Regions from separate parts of the Nocardia sp. NPDC003979 genome, predicted to be linked through region 1. Evidence: predicted binding sites of a transcription regulator. Region 1 holds the regulator's gene; the other holds the start of a gene.
The links. The regulator HspR, encoded in region 1, represses chaperone genes until heat shock. The targets are predictions, from matches to a motif close to ANNTGAGTNNNNNNNACTCANNT.
Positions count from the first base shown of each region.

Region 2: the regulator HspR is predicted to act here: its motif matches at 1,522-1,544, upstream of lon (endopeptidase La).

Region 1 is NZ_JBSGIJ010000003.1:570,521-573,933, reverse strand. Features, by position in the region: gene dnaK (molecular chaperone DnaK) at 1-286, shown strand, start outside; gene grpE (nucleotide exchange factor GrpE) at 283-852, shown strand; gene dnaJ (molecular chaperone DnaJ) at 874-2,049, shown strand; gene ACWEVR_RS09530 (heat shock protein transcriptional repressor HspR) at 2,049-2,444, shown strand; gene ACWEVR_RS09525 (globin domain-containing protein) at 2,853-3,413, shown strand, end outside.
Region 2 is NZ_JBSGIJ010000028.1:53,033-56,445, forward strand. Features, by position in the region: gene ACWEVR_RS31680 (Rv1157c family protein) at 1-133, shown strand, start outside; gene ACWEVR_RS31685 (DUF2613 domain-containing protein) at 163-333, shown strand; gene ACWEVR_RS31690 (DUF3068 domain-containing protein) at 330-1,391, shown strand; gene lon (endopeptidase La) at 1,560-3,413, shown strand, end outside.

The DNA.
Region 1 (3,413 bases):
GAAGTTCATCAAGGACAACGAGGACAAGGTCCCGGCCGACACCAAGTCGAAGGTCGAAGAGGCCATCGACGAGGCGAAGAAGGCGCTCGAGGGCACCGACATCGCCGCCGTGAAGGCCGCCGTGGAGAAGCTGGCCACCGAGTCGCAGGCTTTGGGCCAGGCGCTGTACGAGGCCAGCGCGGCCGAGGGTCAGTCCACCGATGGTGCGGGTCAGAACACCGCGGCCGACGACCAGGTCGTCGACGCCGAGGTTGTCGACGAGCCGGTTGATACGGAGAAGAAGTGACCGAGGCCAACTCCGAACAGGAATTGATCGAGGACATCGTCGAGGAGCCGGACGTCGCTGAGGAGGCGGCGTCCGGCACCGAGACCGAACCCGAGGTCGAGGCAGCTCCGGAGAGCGACGAGCTCGCCGAGCGCACCGCCGACCTGCAGCGGTTGACCGCGGAGTACGCGAACTACCGCCGCCGGGTGGAGCGCGATCGCCAGGCCAATATCGACGCGGCCAAGGCGAGCGTGGTCACCGAATTGCTCGGTGTCCTCGACGATCTGGACCGCGCCAGGGCGCACGGCGACCTGGATTCCGGCCCGTTGAAGTCGGTGGCCGACAAGCTCGAGACCGCGCTCACCAAGCAGGGCCTGGTCGAATTCGGTGCTGTCGGTGACCCGTTCGACCCGACGCTGCACGAGGCCGTGCAGCACGAGGGTTCGGGTTCGGAGCCGGTGATCGGCGTGGTCATGCGCAAGGGCTATCGGTTCGGCGATCGGGTGCTTCGGCACGCGATGGTCGGGGTAACCGATCCCGAGACCGTGGGGGCATCGGATTCGGATGCCGACGCCGATAACGAATAGCGTGAGAGGAGGAGATGCCCGGTGAGTCAACGGGAGTGGATCGAGAAGGACTTCTACAAGGAGCTGGGTGTCTCCTCCGGCGCGTCGCAGGACGAGATCAAGAAGGCCTACCGCAAGCTCGCGCGTGACCTGCACCCGGACTCCAACCCGGGTGACACGAAGGCCGAGGAGCGGTTCAAGGCCGTCAGCGAAGCGAACGCGGTGCTGTCTGATCCGGCCAAGCGCAAGGAGTACGACGAGACGCGGCGCCTGTTCGCCGGCGGTGGCGGTCGCGGCTACGGCGGCGGCTTCACCCCCGGTGGGGGCGGCGGGTTCTCGCAGGAGTTCAATTTGGGTGACATCTTCGGCCAGCCGGGTGGTCCCGGTGCGGGCGACGGTGGTCTCGGTGACATCCTCGGTGGCCTGTTCAACCGGGGCGGGCGCGCGTCGAGCCGTCCGCGCCGTGGCGCCGATGTGGAAACCGAGACCACGCTCGGCTTCCGCGAGGCGGCCCAGGGTGTCACCGTTCCGCTGCGGATGACGAGCCCGTCACCGTGCACCACGTGTCACGGCAGCGGCGCCAAGCCGGGCACCAGCCCGCGTGTGTGCCCGCATTGCAACGGCGCGGGTGTGGTGAGCCGCAACCAGGGTGCGTTCGGTTTCAGCGAACCGTGCGACGACTGCCGCGGTACCGGCTCGATCATCGACGACCCATGCACCGATTGCGCGGGCACCGGCATCCAGAACCGCACCCGCACCATCACCGTCCGCATCCCACCGGGTGTCAGCGACGGGCAGAAGATCCGGCTCGCCGGTCAGGGTGAGGCGGGCCTGCGTGGCGCGCCGTCGGGTGACCTGTATGTCACGGTGCACGTGAGCCAGGACAAGGTCTTCGGCCGTCAGGGTGACGACCTCACCCTTGTGCTGCCGGTGAGCTATGCCGAATTGGTGCTCGGGACAACCGTTTCGGTGCCCACGCTGGACGGCCGGGTCGGTGTGAAGGTGCCCCCGGGTACCGCCGACGGGCGTATCCTGCGGGTACGCGGCCGGGGTGTGCCCAAGCGCGGTCCGGCCGGTGGTGCAGGTGACCTGCTGGTGACGGTGAAGGTCGCGGTTCCGCAGGCTCTCGATGCCGAGGCGACCGAGGCCCTGAAGCGGTACCAGGAGGCGGAGAAGGCGAGCGGTTTCGATCCGCGTGCAGGATGGGCAGGTGCTTGATGTCCGATAGTCCGAAGTCTGCGGGATCCTCGCGTGCCGAGTTCTTCATGATCTCGGTGGCGGCTCAGTTGGCGGGGATGCACGCGCAGACGTTGCGTACCTACGACCGGCTGGGTTTGGTCACCCCTCAACGAACTTCGGGTGGCGGACGCCGTTACTCGGCTCGCGATGTGGAGCTGTTGCGCGAAGTGCAGCGGCTGTCGCAGGACGAGGGCGTCAACCTGGCGGGCATCAAACGCATCATCGAGCTCACCAATCAGGTGGAGGCTCTGCAGCAGCGGGTGGATGAGATGAGCGCGGAGCTGGAGCGGTTGCGGGCTGGTTACCGGCCCGATCTGTCTCCGCCGCAACGCAGTACCGCGCTCGTGGTGTGGCAGCCACGTCATCGCCGCTGAGGCACTCGTTTCACCGAGCCCCCGGTTCGCTTGTCCGCCACGGCGGTCGCGGATCGGGGGCTCTGTCGTGTGCTGGTCAATCCCCGGCGATCGGCTGGTGACTATCCAGCAACCCATTTATTTTCGATCTTGCCGTCCGGAAGTAGAAGCGCGCGGCGAGGACGTCCGAATTACGGGCCCAATCGGTCACGTCTACGCCTCATTCACGGGCTCCAGGTCTGTTTCTTTGGCGCGCCACCGTGTCTGTATCCAGTTTTGTCAGAATTACATGCGTGATGTTTAAGAGTACGATTCCTAAGCTGGCAAACCTCGCCTAGACTTCTCGCATCGGCTGCTGACGAGTGTCCTCCCAGCCCGTCACTCGCCGGCGCGACAAGCGTTCGATGGCGAAACGAGGTTGTGACACATATGGATTCGCGGACTGTCGCTTTGATCCGTACCACGTTCAAGGCGGTTGCTGCGGAAGAGGGTGGGTCCGAGACACTGGCGAGGTCGTTCTACTCGATCCTGTTCACGGACTACCCCGGTGTCCGTGACTTCTTTCCAGCCGCCATGGATGCCCAGCGCGACCGCCTCGTCCATGCGATCTCCTACGCGCTGGACCGGCTGGAGGAACCCGACAAGCTGTTGCCGTTCCTCGCGCAGCTCGGGCGCGACCATCGCAAGTACGGCGTGCAACCGGCGCACTATGTGGCGGTGGCCAATTCGCTGAAGTCGGCGATCCGCGGTTGTGTGGGCGACGAGATGTGGACCGACGAGGTCGCCGCCGCCTGGGACGAGGGCCTGGCCAATATCAGCGGCGCGATGATCGGCGCCGCCGACAAGGAAACCAGTCCCGCCGCCTGGACCGCCACCGTCGTCGAGTGCCGCGAAGTGTTGCGCAACTTGTCGATCGTCCGGGTTCAGCTCGAGCATCCGATGGAGTACGCGGCGGGCCAGTACATCAGTGTGCAGGTGCCCTCGCGTCCG
Region 2 (3,413 bases), on a different contig from region 1:
CCTCTCGGCCATCGCCGACACCGGTGCGGGACGGGTCGTCGCGGTCGTCACCGGCTCGCTCACCACCGAAACCGCCGACGGTAACCGGACCTGCTCGTTCGCCCCGACCATCGGGTTCTTCTCCGTCGCCTGAACCGGCACAACGCAATTGGAGTTCGATCTATGAAGTTTGCCGTCCCCGGCCTGATCAGCGGGCTAGCGGGCGCGATTCTCGGGGTGATTGCCGTGTTGGGCATCACCGCTGGCGCGCAACAGAATTCGATTCCCGAGCCGGAGACGACCGGTGATCCGGGTTCGTCGCTGCTCGGTAACGTCACGTACGGCAGCCGATGAGCAACGTGCGCAGGATCATCGCCTGCATCCTCGTCGGTCTCGGTGCGCTGCTGCTCGCGTGCGCCGCCATGATTCCCACCTACACCGTCGGCAAGGTGGCCAAGACGCCACTGGACCTGCGGATCACCACCATCGCCAAGAGCGTCCCCGGCGAGGAAAGCCTCGTGCTCGACGCGAAGTCGCTCACCTCGCCCGAGGGTGCGGCGACGGTGCACACCAATGTGCCGCTCTTCTCGCAGCGCTTCCTGACGGTCGAGGAGCCCTCGGACGCCGATCAGATGACCGTCCAGGCCGGTCAGACGCTGCGTCGCGACGACCTCGATCCGCAAGCCGGCCTGCTCACCGCCTCGGTCGACCGCGTCACCATCGACCGCGTCACCGGCGAGCCGATCGACGCCTCGCCCAACGGGTCGATCGCCGTGGCTCAGGACCCCAAGTCGGGCGGCGACATTCCCACCGAGTTGCAGCGTCGTGGCCTGCAGTACCGCTTCCCGATCGGCACCGAGAAGAAGTCGTACCCGTACTTCGACCTCAACGCCCGCGCCACCTACGACATCGATTTCGTCGAGGAGTCGGAGATCAAGGGCGTGCCGGTTTACCACTTCCGGCAGACCATCCCGGTGACGAACATGTGGGACGTCGTCAAGCACCCCTCGTATCAGCTCGCCCTGCCCGCCGCCAAGTGGGGCCTCGAGGGCACCGATCCGGTCACCATGACCCGCTACTACACCAACACCCGCGACGTGTGGGTGGAGCCGAGGACCGGAGCCGTCCTCAAGGGTGGTGAGAGCATCCACATGTTCTACGGCCGCAGCGCGGACAAGGTCGACGTCACCGTGCTGAAGTCGCACCTGGTCTTCGACGAGGAGACCATCGACGCCCAGCTCGCCGTCACCCAGGAGAGCCTCGACAAGCTCGACCTCTTCGGTAAGACCCTGCCGGTGATCCTCGGCATCCTCGGCGCGATCTTCGTGATCGCGGGCATCGTCCTCGGTGTGTTGAGCAGCCGTGGCCGCACGATTGATCCTCCGACCGAAAGGCTCCGGCGCAACCTCTAGAACCCTCGAAACACCATCAACGCACGAACGCCCTCGGCTCCCACCTACCCCTCGGGAGCCGGGGGCGTTCGGCGTTTCGTTCGCCGTGAGTGAACGGTTGCCGAGGTCGGAACAAAGTGCGATCTTCTGTAGTTGAGTCAGCAAAGCTCAACTTTTGGAAGGGTCGATATGACTACAGCTCAGAACCTGCCGGTTCTGTTCCTGACCGATCCGATCGTGCTGCCGGGCATGGTCGTGCCCATCGAACTGGACGAGTCCGCGCAGGCCGCCATCGACGCCGCGCAGGCAGGCAAGACCGGCGCCGTGCTCGTGGCGCCGCGGCTGGACGAGGGCTACGCCTCCTACGGCGTGGTCGCCACCATCGAACAGATCGGCCGGATGCGCGGTGGCGCGCCCGCGGCCGTGCTCAAGGCCGAGCGCCGGGCGCGGATCGGGCACGGTGTCACCGGGCCGGGTGCTGCGCTGTGGGTCGAGGCCGAACCCGTCGAGGCGCCCGCGCCCGACGAACGGACCACCGAACTCGCCGCCGAGTACCGCAAGCTGGTGATCGCCGTCCTGCAGCGCCGTGAGGCCTGGCAGATCATCGACATCGTCAACCAGCTCGACAACCCTGAAACCATCTCCGACACAGCCGGTTACGCGCCGTACCTGTCCAACGAGCAGAAGCGCGAACTGCTCGAGACCCCTGATGTCGCGCAGCGGCTGACCAAGCAGATCGAGTGGATCAAGGCGCATATCGCCGAGGTCGAGGTCACCGAGAAGATCAGCGAAGAAGTGCGCGACGGCATGGAGAAGAGCCAGCGCGAATTCCTGCTCCGCCAGCAGCTCAACGCCATTCGCAAGGAACTCGGCGAGGACGAACCCGATGGCGCCGACGACTACCGCACCCGCGTGGAGAACGCCGACCTGCCCGAGAACGTGCGTGCCGAGGCGCTGCGCGAGGTCGGCAGGCTCGAACGCGCCAGCGACCAGAGCCCCGAGTCGGGCTGGATCCGCACCTGGCTCGACACCGTCCTCGACCTGCCGTGGACGGTGAAAACCGAGGACAACACCGATGTTTCGGGTGCCCGCGCGATCCTCGACGCCGATCACCACGGGCTCGACGAGGTGAAGGACCGCATGGTCGAGTACCTCGCGGTGCGTTCGCGTCGCGCGGCGCGTGGGCTCGAGGTCGTCGGTGGCCGCGGCTCGGGTGCGGTGATGGTGCTCGTCGGCCCGCCCGGTGTCGGTAAGACCTCGCTCGGTGAGTCGGTCGCGAAGGCCTTGGGCCGCAAGTTCGTTCGCGTCGCCCTCGGTGGTGTGCGCGACGAGGCCGAGATCCGTGGCCACCGGCGCACCTACGTCGGTGCCATGCCGGGCCGCATCGTGCGCGCGGTGAAGGAGGCGGGGTCTATGAATCCCGTTGTCCTGCTGGACGAGATCGACAAGGTCGGCTCCGACTTCCGCGGTGATCCGGCGGCGGCGCTGCTCGAGGTGCTCGACCCCGCGCAGAACCACACCTTCCGCGATCACTACCTCGACCTGGACCTCGACCTGTCCAACGTGCTGTTCATCGCGACCGCCAACGTCATGGACACCATCCCCGGCCCGCTGCTCGACCGCATGGAACTCATCACGGTCGACGGCTACACCGAGGCCGACAAGGTGGCCATCGCGCGCGACTTCCTCGTCCCGCGGCAGTTGGAGCGCAATGCGCTGACGGCGCAGGAGGTCTCGATCACCGAAGAGGCGCTGCGGGAGGTCGCGGCGAACTACACCCGGGAGGCCGGGGTTCGCCAGATGGAGCGTTTGGTCGCGAAAGCCCTGCGCAAGGCGGCAACCCGCCTGGTGACCGGTGATGCGGAGCCGAGCAGTGCGGCGTCCACGGACAAGGCGCAGGTCAGCGCTGCGACGGACGGCGAGGCGACGCTCGGGTACGACCCCGAACTCGGCTACGACAATGTCATCGACATCAGCACCGGTCCGCAGCCGGCAGGCCAGGCGCAGAGCCTGGTGATCGATGTGGACAACTTGACCGACTAC